DNA from 4 places in the Brevibacillus sp. FSL K6-6036 genome. Region 1 is predicted to be linked to each of the others. Evidence: riboswitches for the same ligand, from Rfam matches in the RefSeq annotation. Region 1 holds a riboswitch; each other region holds the start of a gene.
What was found. A riboswitch is a leader RNA that binds a small molecule or an ion and turns the genes downstream of it on or off. The one in region 1 is predicted to bind S-adenosylmethionine.
Positions count from the first base shown of each region.

Region 2: it holds a riboswitch for S-adenosylmethionine, as region 1 does, so the genes downstream of both, NST37_RS20615 (2,3-diketo-5-methylthiopentyl-1-phosphate enolase) here and NST37_RS02265 (sugar ABC transporter substrate-binding protein) in region 1, are expected to answer to the same signal.
Region 3: it holds a riboswitch for S-adenosylmethionine, as region 1 does, so the genes downstream of both, NST37_RS23695 (BMP family protein) here and NST37_RS02265 (sugar ABC transporter substrate-binding protein) in region 1, are expected to answer to the same signal.
Region 4: it holds a riboswitch for S-adenosylmethionine, as region 1 does, so the genes downstream of both, metH (methionine synthase) here and NST37_RS02265 (sugar ABC transporter substrate-binding protein) in region 1, are expected to answer to the same signal.

Region 1 covers NZ_CP150173.1:397,055-401,725, reverse strand. Annotated here, with positions in the region: gene NST37_RS02270 (sugar ABC transporter ATP-binding protein) at 1-857, opposite strand, end outside; gene NST37_RS02265 (sugar ABC transporter substrate-binding protein) at 934-1,959, opposite strand; SAM riboswitch class I at 2,089-2,210, opposite strand; gene NST37_RS02260 (phosphotransferase family protein) at 2,276-3,214, opposite strand; gene NST37_RS02255 (S-layer homology domain-containing protein) at 3,456-4,568, opposite strand.
Region 2 covers NZ_CP150173.1:4,148,832-4,153,502, forward strand. Annotated here, with positions in the region: gene NST37_RS20605 (anti-sigma factor) at 1-864, opposite strand, end outside; gene NST37_RS20610 (sigma-70 family RNA polymerase sigma factor) at 854-1,360, opposite strand; SAM riboswitch class I at 1,512-1,664, shown strand; gene NST37_RS20615 (2,3-diketo-5-methylthiopentyl-1-phosphate enolase) at 1,743-2,954, shown strand; gene NST37_RS20620 (2-hydroxy-3-keto-5-methylthiopentenyl-1-phosphate phosphatase) at 2,954-3,631, shown strand; gene NST37_RS20625 (methylthioribulose 1-phosphate dehydratase) at 3,628-4,275, shown strand; gene NST37_RS20630 (cupin domain-containing protein) at 4,302-4,671, shown strand, end outside.
Region 3 covers NZ_CP150173.1:4,844,619-4,849,289, reverse strand. Annotated here, with positions in the region: gene NST37_RS23705 (NAD(P)/FAD-dependent oxidoreductase) at 1-787, shown strand, start outside; gene NST37_RS23700 (methyl-accepting chemotaxis protein) at 1,077-2,549, shown strand; SAM riboswitch class I at 2,639-2,753, shown strand; gene NST37_RS23695 (BMP family protein) at 2,957-3,988, shown strand; gene NST37_RS23690 (ABC transporter ATP-binding protein) at 4,073-4,671, shown strand, end outside.
Region 4 covers NZ_CP150173.1:2,041,188-2,045,858, reverse strand. Annotated here, with positions in the region: gene metH (methionine synthase) at 1-2,860, opposite strand, end outside; SAM riboswitch class I at 2,962-3,062, opposite strand; gene NST37_RS10170 (YjcZ family sporulation protein) at 3,262-3,366, shown strand; gene NST37_RS10165 (AraC family transcriptional regulator) at 3,534-4,394, shown strand; gene NST37_RS10160 (hypothetical protein) at 4,491-4,671, shown strand, end outside.

The DNA of each region.
Region 1 (4,671 bases):
AGGCCGACGACACCGACGATTTCTCCCTCGCGCACATGCAGGTCCGCTCGGCGAACCTTGCCTCCTCTGGCGTTTTTCACTTCCAGGATGGTCTCGCCGATCGGCACCTGGGTCTTCGGGAACTCCTCGGAGAATGTCTTGCCCAGCATCGCGGCGATGACCTCGTCCATCGTTGTGTCCGCCGTCTCTTTGGTAGAGATCCGTTGTCCATCGCGCATGACGGTGATCCGGTCGCAGATTTGAAAAATTTCCGGCAGCCGGTGGGAGATGTAGATAATGCCCAACCCCGCTTGCTTGCACTGCTCGATGATCTGAAACAGCCGCTCTGTTTCCGTGTTGCTGAGCGGAGCTGTCGGTTCGTCAAAAATAATGAATCGGGCCTGCTGTACCGTCGCCCGGGCGATCAGGATCAGCTGCTTTTCGGACAGCGTACAGGCTTCCACCTGCTTTTTCACAGGAATGGAAAAGCCAAACCTTGCGAGAATCGCTTCCGCCTCTTCATACAAGCGGCGCCAGCTGATCAAGCCCTTTGCTTGGATTTGGCGATCGAGCAATATGTTTTCCGCTACACTGAGGTACGGGATCAGCGCCGTATCCACTTCCTGATAGACGCATTGAATCCCGAGCGCTTTGGCATCCTGCGGCGACTGGATCGCGGCCTCCCTGCCATCAATCACAATGGAGCCTCCGTCCGCCACATAGGCTCCCGTCAAAATCTTCATCAGCGTGCTCTTCCCCGCTCCGTTGGCTCCGAGCAGAGCGTGAACTTCTCCCGCTTTCACTTCGAAATCGACGGAACGGAGCGCGGGTACGCCAGAGAACTGCTTCATGATGCCGTTCATCTGCAAAGTCGTCATTTTCTGTCCCCCCTTATTAAGGAAGAATCCCGTTGATGGATGATCAACGGGATTACGCTACACCATCTATGCAGGATTACTTGCCCCATTCTTTCACGTACTGGGAGAGATCTCCCATCGTGATTTTCTTGTCCGTCGGCAAATCGTCTCGCTTGACCAGCACAGGATTCAGTTTGACGCTGTCCGGCACCTGCTCGCCGTTGATTTTTTTGAAGACGGTTTGGGCTTGAATCCGTCCGATGTTGCCCGGGTCTACCGCTGCAGTCGCTACCCACGAGGTAGAGGGATCCTGCATGAGCTGCAGGTCTTCGTCGCTCAAATCGATCGAGTATACTTTGATCTCGGTACGGCCGGCTTGCTGAATGGCGCGGGTCGCTCCTTTGGCGAACTCATCCCAGGAAGCCCAGACCGCTGTAATATCTCCTTTGTTTGGATACTTCTTCAGAATGGCTTCCATCTGCGATTGCGTATCCAGCGCGGTGTTGTTGGTGGCGCTGCCGAAAGCGGCAACCTCCTTGATATCCGGATATTTCTTCAAAAAGGCTTCGTACGTGATCTGGCGTTTTTCCATCGGTGCAAAGCCAGCCACCCAAATTTTCACGATGTTTCCTTTGCCGCCGGTATCTTCAGCCAGCTTCTCCAGGCTAAGCTCAGCCAGCTTCTGGTCATCCTGCTCTACTACAGGAACCCCGGGAAGCTTGATGTCTGTATCAAACAGCACGAGCGGGATGTTTTGCTTCACAGCCTTTTCTGCTCCTTGCTGCAGTGCTTCTGCAGTGCCGTGGTCAATCAGAATGCCGTCGAAACGCTGGTTGACCGCCGCATCCAGGTTGGAAGCCATTTTGGACAGATCGGTATCTGCGTTGAAAACAGTCAGCTCTCCGCCGTTCTTTTCTACTTCGGCTTTGACGCCGGCAATGTACTGAGCCGAGAATGTGCCTACGTTTTGCCGCATCACGAGCGCGATCCGTTTTGCTTTCTCGCCGGAGCCGCCACCCGCTCCGCCGTTTCCGGAAGACGCGCTGTTGCCCCCGCCGCAAGCTGTCAGCAAAAGAGACACAGAAAGGATAAGCGATCCAATCAAACTAAACTTCTTTTTCATATCGGAAAACCCCCTTTTTAAAGTAACACGGTACGCTGTTCTGCGGTTTTGAACCGGAATCGACATCCATTTGCTCCATCAAAAAAGCCTCTTTCCAGATGAAAGAGGCTTAAATCAGCGGATTTTCGCCTCTCATCTGTCAGGTATCGCTACCTGTAGGAGTTAGCACCTTGGCTCAAAAGAAACGTGTTCCTTTGCGCTAGGTTGCCGGGCTTCATTGGGCCAGTCCCTCAGCCTTCTCTGGATAAGAGTTCATATTCTCATATCAAAACCTTTTGTATATACAGAATATAATGGCTGCTTTCAAACCTGTCAACTAGGATTTTTTCCCCTTCCCTGTCCCTATCTTTTCAAATGCCTGGGCGACAAACCAACTGTGCTCCTCCCGCATCTTTTGTTCCGTAGACGCATCGAGTCCCCAGTCGGATATTTTGGAAGCCGGGCGCAAAGCTGCGAACAGATCCCAGTAAGACAGGTCTGTAAAATCGAACTTCGTCAAGGATTGATAGCGACCGGTAAAACGAAGCATCGCCTCGATGCCGAATGCCCACAGAATCTCCAGTCTGGCGTTGGCAACATCCGCGAGCGGATCTCCGAGCTGCGCGTCCTCCCAGTCGATCACTGCAGCAAGCTGTCCGTCCCTCCACATTACATTTCCTGGCCAAAAATCTCCATGCAGCAGTACGCATGGATTCCGCGAAGGAAATGGCCAAACTGCCTCCAGAACATCCCGAATGCGTCCCTCACCCAGCGATTCATCTGTGATTGCCGGCCGTTTTTCGATTTTCTCGGTACATGCCTTCTCCAGTTTGGGCAAAAAGGACAAATCCAGCTTCGAGACGTCCACACTATGAATCCTGGAAAGCTGCGCAGCTAGCTGGAAAACGTGGTCGGTCACATCGGCAGGAGTGAACTCAGTCTTTCCCTCGATGTATTCAATCACGACGTACGGCGTGGAAAAAATCTCGCCTGATTGATCCAGGAAAAATGGCACTGGCGCGGCCACCCCCACAGACTTCAGGAGTTCCATCAGCTTGAATTCATCTGCTGCCACATGGGGATTCTGTGAAATGTCTGCCGCACCGTGCCGGCGCACAACCATTTTTTTCCTTTTGCCGTCAAGCTGCTCGATTTCAAGCGCCGTCACCTGCGCTGAGACACCGCCTTTCAACTCCCAGGAGCGAACCAGCTTGCTTTGGGGTTCAAGCCTTTGAACCAATCTTTGAAAGCAGTCCCTTTCCGTTGATTCTGTCATTTGCACCTCTCCTTTGCCTTTTCCGGAATATTCGCTATCCCCGTGATCAAATCATCCCGGTTTCCCGCAGAAGATGAAAAATGAAAAGCGGACAGCTCTCGAATGGGCCGTCCGCTTCTTTTGCTCGCTTTACGGGTCAATCGCTGTTTATCGCTTTAGTTGGATGTGCAGCCATTGCATTTTTCACCTGGACTGCAACTGCTAAAGCCAGCGCCTGACCAATCCCCCTACAAATTCCCAACTACTTCTGCTGGTAATTTACTCTTACGATCTTCCAGCCATACGGGCTTGATTCTTCCTGTTCCAAAGAGTATTCCACCTGATAATTTCCTGTCAGCGTATGCTGATAGCTTCCTGTCACCCACAATCGCTTCGGATTGCTGTCATCTTTCCTGACCACCAGGCTGCCGCTGTAATCATGCAGAGGGAGCGGAGCGATCTCTTCCAGTGACTCTTGGGCGTCCTTGCTGAAAAACTGCCCGATCCGCGACGGGTCCTTCTGGACATACGCCTGATTGGCGGCGGTGAGGAAGAGGTTGACGATGTTTTTCTGGCGAAGCTGCGTTTCCTTGAACTGCTGAGGCGTATCGCGTTTCCAAAGATCATGCAAGCGTTTCAGGACGATGGCAAACTGCGCTCGTGTCATTTGTTTTTTCGGGTCAAAATTTTTGTCTGCGTTAAAGAGATAGAATTCGGAAATCGCTGCCGCATAGGGCGATGCCGTATCCTCGTATTTGGGATCGTGCTTCCACAGATAGTAGCCCGTATAGTAAGGCTTCACTTCATCCAGCTTGAGGGTTGTCGCCCGCATTTTGTAAGGAGCCAGGACATGGAACAGGATCATGCTCGCTTCTTCTCTGGTCAACGGCTTTTGCAAATAATCGGAGGACAGCCACCAGTCGATGTTGTTCTTCTGTGGCTGCTTCATACCTCCACGTTCGGATAAGTGCAGGTAGTACAGCATGCTTTCTCCCGGATCGAAGGAATTGACAAATCCGGTTTGTATGTCTAGCATGGCGCGCATATTGGCAAGGAGTTGTTCCGTTTCCTGTTTATAAGAGAACCGTTGATCCACATGCGTATTTGGCTTGGCTGTTTCCAAGGGACCATAGATGCCTTCCAGCACCCGGTTCAGCAAAGCCAGCGCTTCGCCCCTGGTAACCGGATTGTCCGGATGAAAATACCCGTACTTGAGGCGGTAAACATTCAGTGCGCTCAGTTCCTCGATTTCCTTTTGGGCCCAATGCCCCTGAATATCCTCATAGTATGCGGGAGCCGCAGAAGCGCCGGGGACAAAAAAGCTTTGGACGAACAGACCGAACATAACGATCCAGGCAAGATAACGTTTGTACATTTCTCAGTACTCCTTTCCAAATAATGCTTCGGGCAACATTTTCCCTAGGTAAGTGATCGTGCTGATGCTGACGGACGGGAATACCATGCGATTATCGGATTTC
Region 2 (4,671 bases), 1.4 Mb from region 1:
GGAAAAACCCCAGACGTCACCGGCCGAAAGCAGCAGCACGCCTTCTTTGGCATCCTCATGCAGCACCTCCTGTCCGGTATCCACGGCCAGCCAGGTAAGGTCCAAATTATACGGAGCCAGGAAAGCGTACATTTCCTCCAGGCTCATAAACCGGTCAAAGGAAATCGCCAGTTGCGATACCGTCCCCTCCGGCAGCATTTCAAGCGTCTTCCACGCGGGCTCGCGTCTGAAAGAGGTATCCTCCTGCAGCTTCGTCTGAAGCGGGAACAGGAAAAACAGATTTTTCTTCCGAACGCCGTCGTTCCATACCGGGCGGGAGGATACTTTGGTAAACACATTCGTAGTCTCGAAATACCCTGGCTGCTGACGGTCGCCCCCCACCTTTTCGCGCAGCTCCATTTGAATGCTGCCATAAAAAAGGCCAACCTGCGCGCCGCTGCTGCCTGCTACGATCCCCGGCTGAGTGAAATTCACCAAATCCTTGGAGACGCGAAACATATCTTCATACAGCGACCGGCCAATCCAATAGTTGACAAACAACAGGACAAAGCCGATCAGCAGCGAGATCCCCACCGTGTAGGCGGCGTTGGACAGCCTGCTCTTCCACTTTCCCCAGCGGATGATGGAGCGCTGCTTCTCCTCCGGCAAAAAATCCGCGGCTTTGTCTTCCGGTTCTGTCTGCATCAGCCCGCCTCCCAGCAAAAGCTCCTCCAGTCGCTCCGCATACTCCGGGTCGTCTGCGAGACGCTGCCTCAATCGCGCTGTCTCCTCAGCGCCAAGCTCCCCCCGCAGATAAGCGAGAAGGAGCTGATCGCGCTCCCGGCTTTTTTGCTTATGATCCTCCAGCTTGCCGTTATCCGCCATGTTGACCGTCCCCCCACCATTTTCGCATCTTCAATCGTCCCCGGTAGATCGACCGCTTCACATCGGCCACATCGATGCCGAGGACGTCGGCTATTTCCGCATAGCTGAGCTTTTCCGCATGAAGCAGCAGCACCTGTCGCTGTTTTTCCGGCAGCCCCCGGAGAACAGTCTGCACGAGGGCCGCCGTCTCCCTAGCCAGTGCCGCCGATTCCGGACTGACCGCCGCCTGATCCGCCTGCTCAGGCAAGGTGTCGATCAGTTGAACAGGCCTGCGCTTTTGCTTGCGGTGCCAGTCGATAAACGCGTGGTACGCTACCTTGAACAGCCAAGGACGCACTTTTTCTCCCCGATAGGTATCCAGGTGCTGAAAGGCACGGAAAAAGGTCTCCTGCGTCAGATCCTCCGCCCAGCCTGCATCGCCGGTGAGCTTGCGGAGGTAGCGGTATATGTCATTGACGTGCAGGCGGTACACATCCTCCACTCCTGCCTTTCCCATTCCTTCACACCCTTTCACCTGATACCACGCCTTTTTTTAGAAAAAGTTCCACCTGCAGCAAAATTTTTAATGCTCAAAACAAGGGTTGACTCCCGAAAAGGAACAGCATATCATGGGGTTATCGCAAGTCAAATGCATACTGTACATGAAACTCTTATCGCGAGCTGGCTGAGGGACTGGCCCTATGATGCCCGGCAACCGGCGCTTACCCTGCAAGGGGGGCGAAACGGTGCTAATTCCAACGGTGAGAGTCGAAGCCGCTGACGAAAGTCTGCCACTTCGACCCTGAACCGAGAGATGAGAGGAGACGAAAACGTTATCGGACGAAAGCGCCTCCCCTCTCGAAGGGGAGGTTTTTTTGCGAGAAAAGGAGGTTTCCTCATTGAGCGAACAACGCATCCTCGTCACCTATTTGACTCAGGCAAAGGACTTGCAAAAAAAGGCGGAAGCGATCGCCGTCGGGATGACTGTCGGCAGTTGGACCGATCTGCCCGCAGCCAAGCAGGCAGATTTGAAGCCCTATTTGGGTGAAGCTGTCGGCGCCCAGGTGCTCGATACCCTGGAAAACGGCGAAAGCCGCGGATTGATTACGATCAGCTACCCGGTTCGCAACTTTACCGCTGACATTCCGTCCTTGTTGACAGGCGTCTTTGGGAAACTGTCCATGGACGGAAAAATCAAGCTGATTGACATACAGTTTCCGGAAGCGTTTTTGGCCGCTTTTCCCGGCCCGAAATACGGCATCTCAGGCATCAGAGATCGGCTCGGAGCGCATAATCGCCCACTCTTGATGAGCATTTTCAAATCCTGCCTCGGCCTGCCGTTTGACGATCTGAAAACCCAGTTTCGGGCACAGGCTCTGGGCGGCGTTGACCTAGTAAAAGATGACGAAATTTTCTTTGCCGATGACCGTGCTCCCTTTCTGGAACGAATCCGGGCGTTTAAACAGATTGCCCGGGAAACAGAAGCGGAAACAGGGAAACCGGTTCTGTATGCGGCCAATCTGACCGGGCCGGTCACCGACTTGACCGAACGTGCCAAGAGAGCTGTGGAAGCCGGCGCAGACTGCCTGCTGTTTAACGTGCTTGCCTTTGGCTACGATGCCCTGCACCGACTGGCTGCAGACCCGGATGTTCAGGTGCCGATTATGGCCCACCCGGCGCTCGCCGGAGCCTACTATCCGTCGCCCGACTACGGTATTGGGACACCGCTGCTCCTGGGCAAGCTGATGCGCTTGGCTGGCGCAGACCTGGTGCTCTTCCCATCGCCGTACGGAAATGTGGCGTTGAACAAAGAAGAAGCGCTCAAGCTGGCGGAGCATTTGACCGAACCGACCGGAACTTTGCGCAAATCATTTCCGGTACCGTCTGCGGGCATCCATCCCGGCCTTGTCCCGCAATTGTACGAGGATTTTGGCCTGGACCAGGTGGTCAATGCCGGTGGGGGCATTCACGGCCATCCAGGTGGTGCGACGGCAGGCGCCCGAGCGTTTGTCGCAGCGATCAACGCAGTCGTGGCAGGACAAACGCTGGAGGACGCTTCCTCCGAATCTGCTGAACTGTCACAGGCTTTGCAGAAATGGGGAACAAAATGATGACCAAGCCACTCGTGCTGTTTTGCGATTTTGACGGAACAATTACGGAAAAAGACAATATTGTCGCGATTATGCGACGTTTTGCTCCGCCTGAGCGGGAAGAGTTGATCGAGCAGATTCTCACCCAAAAGGTGTCGATCCGCGAAGGTGTCGGCGCGTTGTTCAAGCTGATCCCATCCGAGAAAAAGCAGGAGATCATAGACTACATCGTCAAAGAGGCGACGATTCGCCCCGGATTTGCCGAATTCGTCCGCTTCTGCCGGGAGGAAGGCATCGAGCTGTTGATCACCAGCGGCGGCATTGACTTTTTTGTCGAGCCGATCCTTGCCCCGTTTGCACTCGATGTGCCGATCTATTGCAACGGCAGCGACTTCAGCGGACCGCGCATCACGATTACCTGGCCGCATGCGTGCGACGAGCATTGCGACAACAACTGCGGCATGTGCAAAACAGCCATTATCCGCCGCTACGATCCAGAGCGATACTACCGCGTCGTCATCGGCGATTCGATCACCGATCTGGCCGGAGCCAAAATCGCCGACTTTGTCATTGCCCGTTCGCTCCTGGCTCAAAAAAGCGAGGAGCTGGGGCTGCCCTTCAAGTCGTTTGCGACGTTCCACGACGTCATCGCTATCTTGCAGGAGCTGAAACGCAGGCAGGAGGTACCATCATCATGACGATTACACTTGAACAGCGCTTGGACGCTTTTCGCCGCCTGGACGAAGCCAAGCTGACCTTTGCCCGCCGGGACTGGTTTCCCGGCACCAGCGGCAACCTTTCGATCAAATTGAGCGACGAACCCTTGCAATTTGCCGTGACTGCCAGCGGCAAGGACAAGACAAAGCTCTCGCCCGAGGACTATCTGGTCGTAGACGGCAACTCTCAGCCGGTAGAACCTACAGCACTCAAGCCGTCAGCAGAGACGCTGGTCCACGCTGTCGTCTACCGCGTCATTCCTACGGCAAAAGCATGCTTCCATGTCCACACTGTCTGGAACAACCTCATCTCTGAGCTGTACTTCGGCCAGCGAGCCTTTTCCATACAAGGACAGGAATTGATCAAGGGGCTCGGCATCTGGGAAGAAAACGCCCGCATCACCGTCCCGATTGTCGAGAATTTTGCCGATATTCCGACGCTCGCTTCCGCCATCGAAAAAGTCATTACGCCCGAGGTTCCCGGCGTGCTGATCCGCAACCACGGCATTTACGCCTGGGGCGACAGCGACTTTGCGGCGAAGAGGCACCTGGAAGCATTTGAATTTCTGTTTGAATACCACGCGCGCTGGCTGCAGCTTCGCCAAGCCGCTGTGGCTGCTCCATAAACAACCACCCCAAGGAGGCCTGTAACATGGCAAAAGTACGCTTTCACGACAACAACGAGTATTTGACCGGCGAGAGTGTCATCTCGTTTTTGGACACGCAGGGAATCATTTACGAGCACTGGGGCGTTGACCGTCTCGACGAACAGCTCAAGAGCAACTACAGCCCGACCGATGAAGAAAAGCAGCAGATCCTCGACGCTTTTAAACCGGAAATCGATGCGATCAGCGAGCGCCGCGGCTATTTGACCGCTGACATCATTGTCCTGTCCGACAAGACACCGAATCTGGATGAATTGCTGGTCAAATTCAAGAACGAGCATCACCACACAGATGACGAATGCCGTTTTTGCGTAGACGGCCACGGCATTTTTGCCATCAAAGGAAAAGACGACCGCT
Region 3 (4,671 bases), 710 kb from region 1:
CGGGCCCGGCCGTGACGGTTCCGCCTGGCTGACGGGGATTTTGAAAAAGCGCCGTCTGAAAATGTACAACAACCAGGTAGACGTAGGCGTGCGGGTCGAGACGTCCGACGTGGTGATGCGCGAGATCAATGAGCATCTGTACGAAGGAAAATTCATCTTCAACACATCGGTCGGGACGAGGGTGCGCACCTTCTGCAGCAACCCGTCCGGTCACGTCGTCGTGGAAAACCACAGCGGCGTCATGGCGGCAAACGGCCACTCTTACAAGGACCCTGCGCTGGGCTCCCAGAATACAAACTTTGCTCTGCTCGTTTCGCACAAATTTACCGAGCCGTTTGACAAGCCGAACGAATACGCTCGCGAAATTTGCAAACGCGCCAACGATCTTTCCAATGGCGGCGTCATCGTCCAGAAATACGGAGACATTTTGCGCGGACGCCGCTCTACCGAGTCCCGCATCCGCGAAGGGTTTTTGGAGCCGACGCTCAAGGAAGCCGTTCCCGGCGATTTGGGCCTGGTTCTGCCGTACAATACGATGAAAAGCTTGATCGAAATGGTCGAGGCGCTGGACAAGGTGACACCGGGAATCGCTTCCGAGCACACACTGTTCTATGGCGTAGAGGCCAAATTTTACTCTGCCCGTCCAAAGCTGACCGAGGAGTTCGAGACGGAAATCAAAGGGCTGTACTGCGGCGGCGACGGTGCGGGCATTACGCGCGGACTGGCACAGGCCGGGGCTGCAGGCGTATGGATCGCCCGTAATATCATCAAAAAATCGTTGCAGTAGCATAGTCTATAAATCGGAAAAAGCAGGTGCTCCAAAGTCTCAAGCAGACAGCGGGGCACCTGCTTTTGCATTGCATATAGGGGAGTGGCGGGCATGGGTACGAAATTCGACAGCAGATTGTTTGGCCAGCATGCGAGGCCGAAAACGACCAGTTGTGCATCTTCAGAACCAGTCGAATGATGGAACTTTTTTCACACATTCTTACATTATTCGTAGTCGCTGGGACTTTTCTCAGTCTATAATGGCATCAAGAGCATTTCGCAAGTACGACAGGCAAGAGGGGGTACATATGTTTCAGTTGGTCCGCAACACCTTGACGAACAAAGAAGGCTTTATGATCTTTATTTTATGGAATCATCTCTGGGTTGCAGGCTGGATCGCGTATCAGATGGATGTGAACTTCTGGAAGGTCACCTCCGCAGGCTTGCTGGCAACACTGATCGTTTCTCCGTTGTACTTCATTCGCAAGGACAGCTACTTGATCCGGTATCTGGTCGGAATTGGTCTTCTCTATTACTCGATTGCATTTGACCACTATACACCGTTTCAGGAAATCTCGTTTCTCGCGTTCATCGTCCTGGGCTTTTTGGCAGCCTATCTGGACTGGAAGCTGATTGTATCGGCGGGGGCGATGCAGGTTGCGGCGACATTAATCGGATTTTACACCGGTTCTTACCAGTTGTTTGACGGCCATTTTTCGGAAGTCAATTTGCTGCTTCGCATTGTCGCTTTCGTGCTGATGATCGCGGGGCTCACCTATCTCTGTCTGGCTGGACAAGCGTCGCTTGCAAAAGCGGACAGCGCGAGACGGGAAGCCGAAGACAAAGAGCAGCGCCTGGAAGAGCTGCTGCGGAATATCAAGATGGTAACAGAGCAGGTGGAGCGCACATCCGTGCATGTCCATGAGCATGCCGAGACGACAAGGCGCAACACGGACGAGATGATGGTCGCCTTCAAGGAAGTGGCGACCGGAATGGAATCCCAAGCCAATTCCACTGTCAAAATCGAGGAAGAAGTGCAATCGATCGACCAGGAAATTGTGACTGTCAACGAGCAAGCGGCCGTCATGAAGGCGGAAGCGGATCAGAACAGCCGCCGCTTGGCAGGAAGCATCAGCATGATGAGCGAGCTTTCCGAGCAAATGGAGCAAATCGTTCAGGCGGTCAATGTGGCGTCTTCGACGATCCGCGAGCTGAACAAGCAAGCCAACAAGGTCGAGGAAATCGTCCAGACGATCAACCAGATCGCGACACAGACGAACCTGCTCGCGCTCAATGCCGCGATCGAATCGGCTCGTGCGGGTGAGCACGGCCGGGGCTTCGCCGTCGTGGCGGACGAGGTGCGCAAGCTGGCTGAGCAAAGCGCGACGGCTACGCAGGAGATCGCCGGAATTTTGCAGTCGCTGCATCAAGAAAGTGAAAATGCGGTGAAGCATATGAGCACGGGCGAAGTGTCGGTAGCAAAGGGGCAGGAGCTGGCGGTAGAGACAGTGGCGTCTATCGAGACGGTTCGTGCAGGCATGGAAGCGTTCCTCGAGGCCGTAGAGCATGTGCGGACGAGCATGGATCGCGTGAAAATGCGCTCCGGGGAAGTGGCGGCCGAGATGTCTACGATTACAGCGGTCACCGAGGAGTCTGTTGCCAACCTGGAGGAATTGTTTGCGACGGCGGAGAACCAGCATCAAAAGGTGCGGGAGATTACCGAGGAGCTCGGCGAGCTGAACGCCTTGTCGACAAAGCTGCAGCAATCATTTCAGCGATAATCGTAATGTTTGAAATTGCAGAAAAAAGAATTGCATTTTTCAATTGATCTGCTAGAATGAATTCAATATCAATTAAATAGTTTCACCTTACCTTATCAAGAGCGGCGGAGGGACTGGCCCGATGAAGCCCGGCAACCACTGTGCACACGTGCACAGAAAGGTGCCAATTCCTACAAAATCCATTTGGATTTTGAGAGATGAGGAAGAGGTTGGCGATATACCGCAAACTCTTCCTCCGGGAAGAGTTTTTTCTTTGTACAAAGGAGGTTATTGACGAATATTAATTTTAAATAATATAATATTATTCGTGTTTTAATTATTTTATGCTCATAAAAAAACGCACTTCTTTCGTGTGTATATAATAAAAACGAATATTGTTGTGCGGACTAGTGATAGGAGAGGACACCATGAAAAAATTGCTTTTGGCATTAACAACGTTTGCTGTACTGGCAGCCGGATGCTCGACAAACAGCAGCGCCCCCGAAGACAAGGGACAAGCCCAGACAGGCGGACAAGAAACAGCGAAAAAGCGGATCGCGCTGGTGCTGCCCGAGAAAATCGGGGTTAACCCGTTCTTCCAGCAGATGGACGATGGAGCGAAGAAAGCCGCCCAAGAATTCGGGGTGGATGTCAAGACGATTGAATCCACAGACCACGGGGCTATCGAGGAAAATATCCGCGTGGCAGTGGCCGAGCAATACGATTTGATCATCACGTCTTCCTTTGAAGCCGAGGATGCGCTGAAAAAGGTAGCGACAGAAAATCCTGACCGCACCTTCGCCATCATCGATACGCAAGTTGATTTGCCCAACGTCCGCAGTGTCATGTTCCGCGAGCAAGAGGCTGCATACCTGGTCGGAGCGGCTGCCGGTTTGGCAACCAAAAGCAACAAGGTAGGGATCGTCGCAGCAATGGACATTCCGATCCTGAAAAAATGGACAGTCGGGTTTCAGGAAGGGCTCAAGGCGACCAACCCGAACGCGGAAGTGCAGATCAACTACGTCGGCAGCTTCAGCGACCCGGCAAAAGCGAAGGAGCTGGCGCTGCTGCAGGCTTCCAAAGGAGCGGACTTTATTTACGGCGCAGCGGCTGTAGGAGATCTTGGCGTGTTTGAAGCAGCCAAGGAAAAAGGCTTCTACACCTCCGGACAAGACGTTGACCGGACCAGCATCGACCCTGAGCATATCGTCCTGTCCCAGTTGAAAGGAACGGACTCCGCTGTGTATGAAACGGTGAAGGCATTTGTGGACGGCAGCTTGAAGCCGGGTGTCGTCGCCTACGGACTGAAGGAGAACGGCGTCGGCGTGACCTATGTTACGCATGACAGCCCGACTCCGTTGAACCCGTTCATTGGAGAAGAAGTCGTCAGCAAGGTAAAGGCGATCAAGGATGAGATCGTCGCGGGGACGAGAACCGTGACAGACCCGCTGAAACAATAGCAAGAGCGCTGATTCGGAAACCGGCTACATGAGCGTAGTCGGTTTCCTGCTCTACCGGGAAGACAAAAGAGGGAGGGGAAAAAGGTGGCGAACCGACTGGAAATGCGAGGCATGACCAAGCGCTACGGCGATTTTACCGCCAATGACAACGTTTCGTTTACGTTGAAAGAGGGGGAGGTCCATGCGATCGTCGGCGAGAACGGAGCGGGCAAAACCACGCTGATGCGCATGCTGTACGGTATGGAGCAGCCCACTGCCGGAGAGATCGCAGTAAATGGCAAGCCCGTCGTCTTTCGCGGCCCGGAGGATGCGATCCGCCACGGGATTGGCATGGTTCACCAGCACTTCATGCTGTTTCCCGACTTTACCGTTGCGGAAAATATCGTGATCGGCTACGAACCGCAGCGCAAAGGGCTGTTTCAGCGAAAAGAAGCGGCGAGTGCAGTCCGCTCGCTCAGTGAGCGATACCGGATACCGATCAACGAGAACGCCAAGGTATCCAGCTGCTCCGTAGGGGAGCAGCAGCGGGTAGAAATCCTGAAGGTGCTCTACCAGGGTGCAGATATTATCGTGCTGGACGAGCCGACTGCGGTGCTCACGCCGCTGGAGGTAAAGGAGCTGCTGCAGACGATCCGCCATTTGGCCGAAAGCGGCAAAAGCGTCATTTTGATTACCCACAAGCT
Region 4 (4,671 bases), 1.6 Mb from region 1:
AGATCCCGTTTGCTGTTATCGAGCCTGCCTGTACTGCTTCCGCAAGCAGCTCCTGCACCAGATCGTGAAGCTCCGTCACCTTCTCGTCTCCGCTCTCCAGCAATTTGTCTACATTTCCGCGAACGCCGAGATGCTTTCCGAGCAGCATCCGCAAATTGAGATACGGCCGGAGATGGCTCAGCGGATAGTTGCGGAGCACGTGCCGTTCACAATCGGGCGGGAGGTAGATCGGCTGTGTGCGGCTGACGGCGGAACGCTTCGGTTTGGACGGTTTTTCAACTTCGGGCGGGGCCTGGGCAGAAGCCGCAGCCTCGATTGCCTCCTGCTGCTCGGCCCGGAGCTTTTCTCTTGCTTCCGGGTCCTGCAGTCGATTAAACAGCTCCAGCCCGTCCATTGCATCCTTGGCGTACAGAACGATTCCTTTGTATTCGGGTGCAATCCGGTTGGACGTAAATTTACGTGTCAGTGCCGCTCCGCCTACCATCAGCGGCACGTCGATGCCAGCCTCGCGCAAATCCTGCGCGGTAATGACCATTTGCTGGGCCGATTTGACCAACAGACCGGACAGACCGATCGCATCCGGCTTCTCTTCGCGGCAAGCGGCGATCAGCTGCTCCGGCGGAACCTTGATCCCCAGATTGACGACTTCATAGCCGTTGTTGGAAAGGATGATCTCTACCAGGTTTTTTCCGATATCGTGGACGTCGCCTTTTACGGTGGCCAGCAAAATCTTCCCTTTTGCCGCCGACTCCGTTTTTTCCATAAACGGCTCCAGGAATGAAACGGATGCTTTCATTACTTCGGCGCTCTGTAGTACTTCGGCCACGATCAGTTGATTGCTGTTGAACAGGCGGCCCACTTCTTCCATCCCGGTCATCAGCGGCCCGTTGATAATTTCCAGCGGCACGTATTTTTCCAAAGCAAGCTTCAAATCTTCTACCAGTCCGTCTTTGGAGCCTTCGACGACATACCGCGCGAGTCTCTCTTCCAGTGGAAGCGAGGACACCTCGACTTTGGCTTCCTTTTTCTTTTGCCGGTAAAAATCGGTAAAGGAGGCAAGCGTTTCGTCCTTTGTCTCGAACAAAAGAGCTTCAGCCAGCTTTCTCTCTTCTTCAGGGATGGAAGCATAGCGCTCCAGCTTCTCCGTATTGACGATGGCATAATCGAGACCAGCGACTGTCGTATGGTAGAGGAAAACGGCATTCAGCACTTCCCGACCTGCGGCCGGAAGACCAAACGACACGTTGCTGACGCCGAGAATGGTCTTGCACTCGGGCATCGCTTCTTTGATCAGGCGAATGCCTTCTACTGTCGCCTTGGCAGAGCCGATGTACTGTTCGTCTCCTGTACCGACAGGAAACACGAGCGGGTCGAAGATGATGTCCCGCGGATTGACGCCAAACCGGTTTACCAAAAGGTCATAGGAGCGTTTTGCCACTTCCAGCTTTCGCTCGGCGGTGACAGCCATGCCGGTCTCGTCGATAGTTCCGACGACAACTGCGGCCCCGTATCTGTGGATCAAGGGCACGACTTGCTCGAACCGTTCGAGCCCGTCTTCGAGGTTGATCGAGTTGAGAATCGCTTTCCCTTGGGAATATTTCAACCCCAGCTCCATGACGCGCGCATCCGTGGAATCGATCATGAGAGGCGCCTTTACTTTTTTCACAATATATTGAAGGAATTTTTCCATATCGCCGTACTCGTCGCGGTCCGGGTCGGCCAGACAAATATCGATGACATGAGCCCCCCGCTTCACCTGTGCCCTTGCGATATCGGAAGCCTCCTCGTATTGTCCGGCTGCGATCAGATCGCGAAATTTCTTGGACCCGATGACGTTCGTGCGCTCCCCGACCAGCAGCGGGCGGTTGTCCTGTTCCACGTAGACGACATCGATCCCGGACACGGCGCTGACTGCATGCTCTTGCCGGGCACGCGGCTTGCAGTCTTTCAAGGCTTCGGCCATCGCCCGGATGTGGTCGGGCGTGGTTCCGCAGCATCCGCCCGCCACATTGAGCCATCCTTGCTCGGCAAATGCCTTGACTTTTGCCGCCAGCCCTTGCGGAGTTTCGTGATAGTGGCCGTTCTCGTCCGGGAGACCGGCATTGGGATAACAGCTCACGGCACAGTCTGCAAGACCGGATAGCGTGCGGATATGGTCGCGCATGAACTCGGGACCGGTCGCACAGTTCAGCCCGATGCTGACAGGCTTGAGGTGCTCAAGCGAGACGTAGAACGCTTCGATGTTTTGTCCCGCCAGCGTCGTGCCCATCGGCTCAATCGTCCCCGAAAGCATGACCGGCACTTCCGTCCCCAGCTCATCAAAAGCCTTGCGTATGCCGATGCCGCCCGCTTTTACGTTCAGCGTATCCTGCGAGGTTTCCAGAAGCAGCACATCCGCTCCCCCGATCAAAAGCCCTTTTGCCTGGCGGTAATACGACTCGACCAGCTCGTCAAAGGTGACCCCGCCCGTCAAAGAAAGCGTCTTGGTCGTCGGGCCCATCGCCCCTGCCACAAAGCGAGGCCACTCAGGCGTGGAATAGGCATCTGCGGCCTCGCGAGCGATTTTGGCAGCGGCGATGTTGATCTCCAGGTCCTTTTCCGCCACGTCATACTCGGCCAGGACGATGGACGTAGCGCCAAATGTATTCGTCTCGATAATATCGGCACCCGCCTCCAGGTACTTTTCATGGATCGAGCGGATGACGTCCGGCCGGGTCAGGTTCAACAGCTCGTTACAGCCGTCGTATTCCTCTCCGCCGAAGTCCTCGGCAGTCAGGTTGGCTTGCTGCAGCATTGTTCCCATCGCGCCGTCCAGTATCAGAATTTTTCGGTAAAGCTGTTCGCGAAAATTCGGTTTCATGGCAGACTCCTTTTCTCAAAGCAGATCATCTCAGATAAACAAAAAACCTCTTCTGTGTGCAGAAGAGGATTTGTCCGCGAATACGATACGCCTGACGCATCCTCTCATCTTTCAAAGCACACGGCTTTGCTGGAATTGGCACCTGAAAATTCCGGTTGCCGAGGCTTCATCGGGCCAGTCCCTCTGCCTCTCTGGATAAGAGATGTCGCTTTTTTATTCGATTCGTTCCAGTAATTGCAAGGTTTGAAAGTATCTTAACACCCCCCCTCCCCCGCGTCAATGAAGAAATTGTCCGTATCCACGCAAGTCCGGCGCCCATATTTGCCCCATATAGTCAATCGCCCACACTCTTCATGACTCCCGTGTATAGACTAAAGCATATCGGAAAGGAGGAAAACGACATGAGTACATCCTACTGCGGAAACAATATCTTCGGTGACAGCTTCGCCCTAGTGCTCGTTCTGTTTATCCTGCTGGTCATCGTAGGGTGCAATAACGACTGCTAAGCAGCTGCTTGAAAAAGGGGCCTGGAATCCAGGCTTCTTTTTTCTTGTCCAACAGGTGCACTTTGAAGAAATCAAGCAATCACTTGCCAAATCGGCACAGATTATCAAAAAACATCGTCTTCCCGGCTGTACAATAGGAGTAGCACATCTGGGAAATGGAGGCAGGTATGGATCACTACGAGCGGATTCAATGCGCAATCGAATTTATCGAAAAGCATCTTCAAGAGGAGGTGAATATCGCGGATATTGCCGCGGAAGCCTGTTTTTCCGCCTTTCATTTTCAACGGCTGTTTCAAGCGATCTCCGGTTTTTCGGTTCACGAGTACATACGAAAAAGAAGGCTGAGCGAGGCCGCCGTTTTGTTGAAACAGACGCAAACAAGCATCCTTGATCTGGCTATCGCCTGCCAGTACGGCTCCCAGGAGGCGTTTACCCGTGCTTTTGAAGCTACTTTCGGCATCACCCCGGCCAAGTTCCGAAAGGCGAACATACCTATTTTCCTGCAAAAGAAGCTGGATTTTTTGGATGATCAAAAACGAGCAAAGGGAGAAATAAGCATGAACAAACCAAACATTGTGCAATTAAACAGCATTGCCATCGTCGGGTACGCCTACAAGACAAATCTGAACAACAAACGCTACTTTGAGGACATTCCCCGCTTCTATGCCGATTTCGGAAGGAATGGACACTATATGCGGATTCCCAACAAAGCCGCCCCTGACATGGCATACGGCATTTCGTGCGATTTCCAGGATAACGGCGACTTTACGTTCATCGTCGGCGAAGAGGTAAAAAACTTGGATGGCGAGCTGGAGGATGGCTTTGTCCACTGTCTGCTTCCGGCAGGGAAATACGCCGAATTCAGGGTGATCGGCTCTGTCCAAAATACAAGAACCTATATTTACGGCACCTGGCTTCCGAATTCCAACTACGAGCGAAGAGAAGGACCTGATTTTGAAATAACCGATGTCCGCCAGTCCGTGTACCCGGATCAAATGAAAATAAAAATTTACATACCGATCGACTAGTGTTCCAGCTCCAGTCCGCCCGCTGTCCCCGCTCATTGTCAATCCATGCCCCTTTTGCTATGATGAGGTCGAAGCCAAGCAAAGGAGCGAAACGCTTTGGATCCACTACACCCTTGTGACAAGCACGAATTCCTATCGCGTATCGAAACGGTAAAAGAACTGGAACAAACCGACTTCGAGACATATTCTGTCGTGAAAGACAGCGAAAATGGCCAACACTATCTCCGGTATTCCTTTACACATATCAATCTGTCCGAAGGGGGCAGGCGCGACGAAT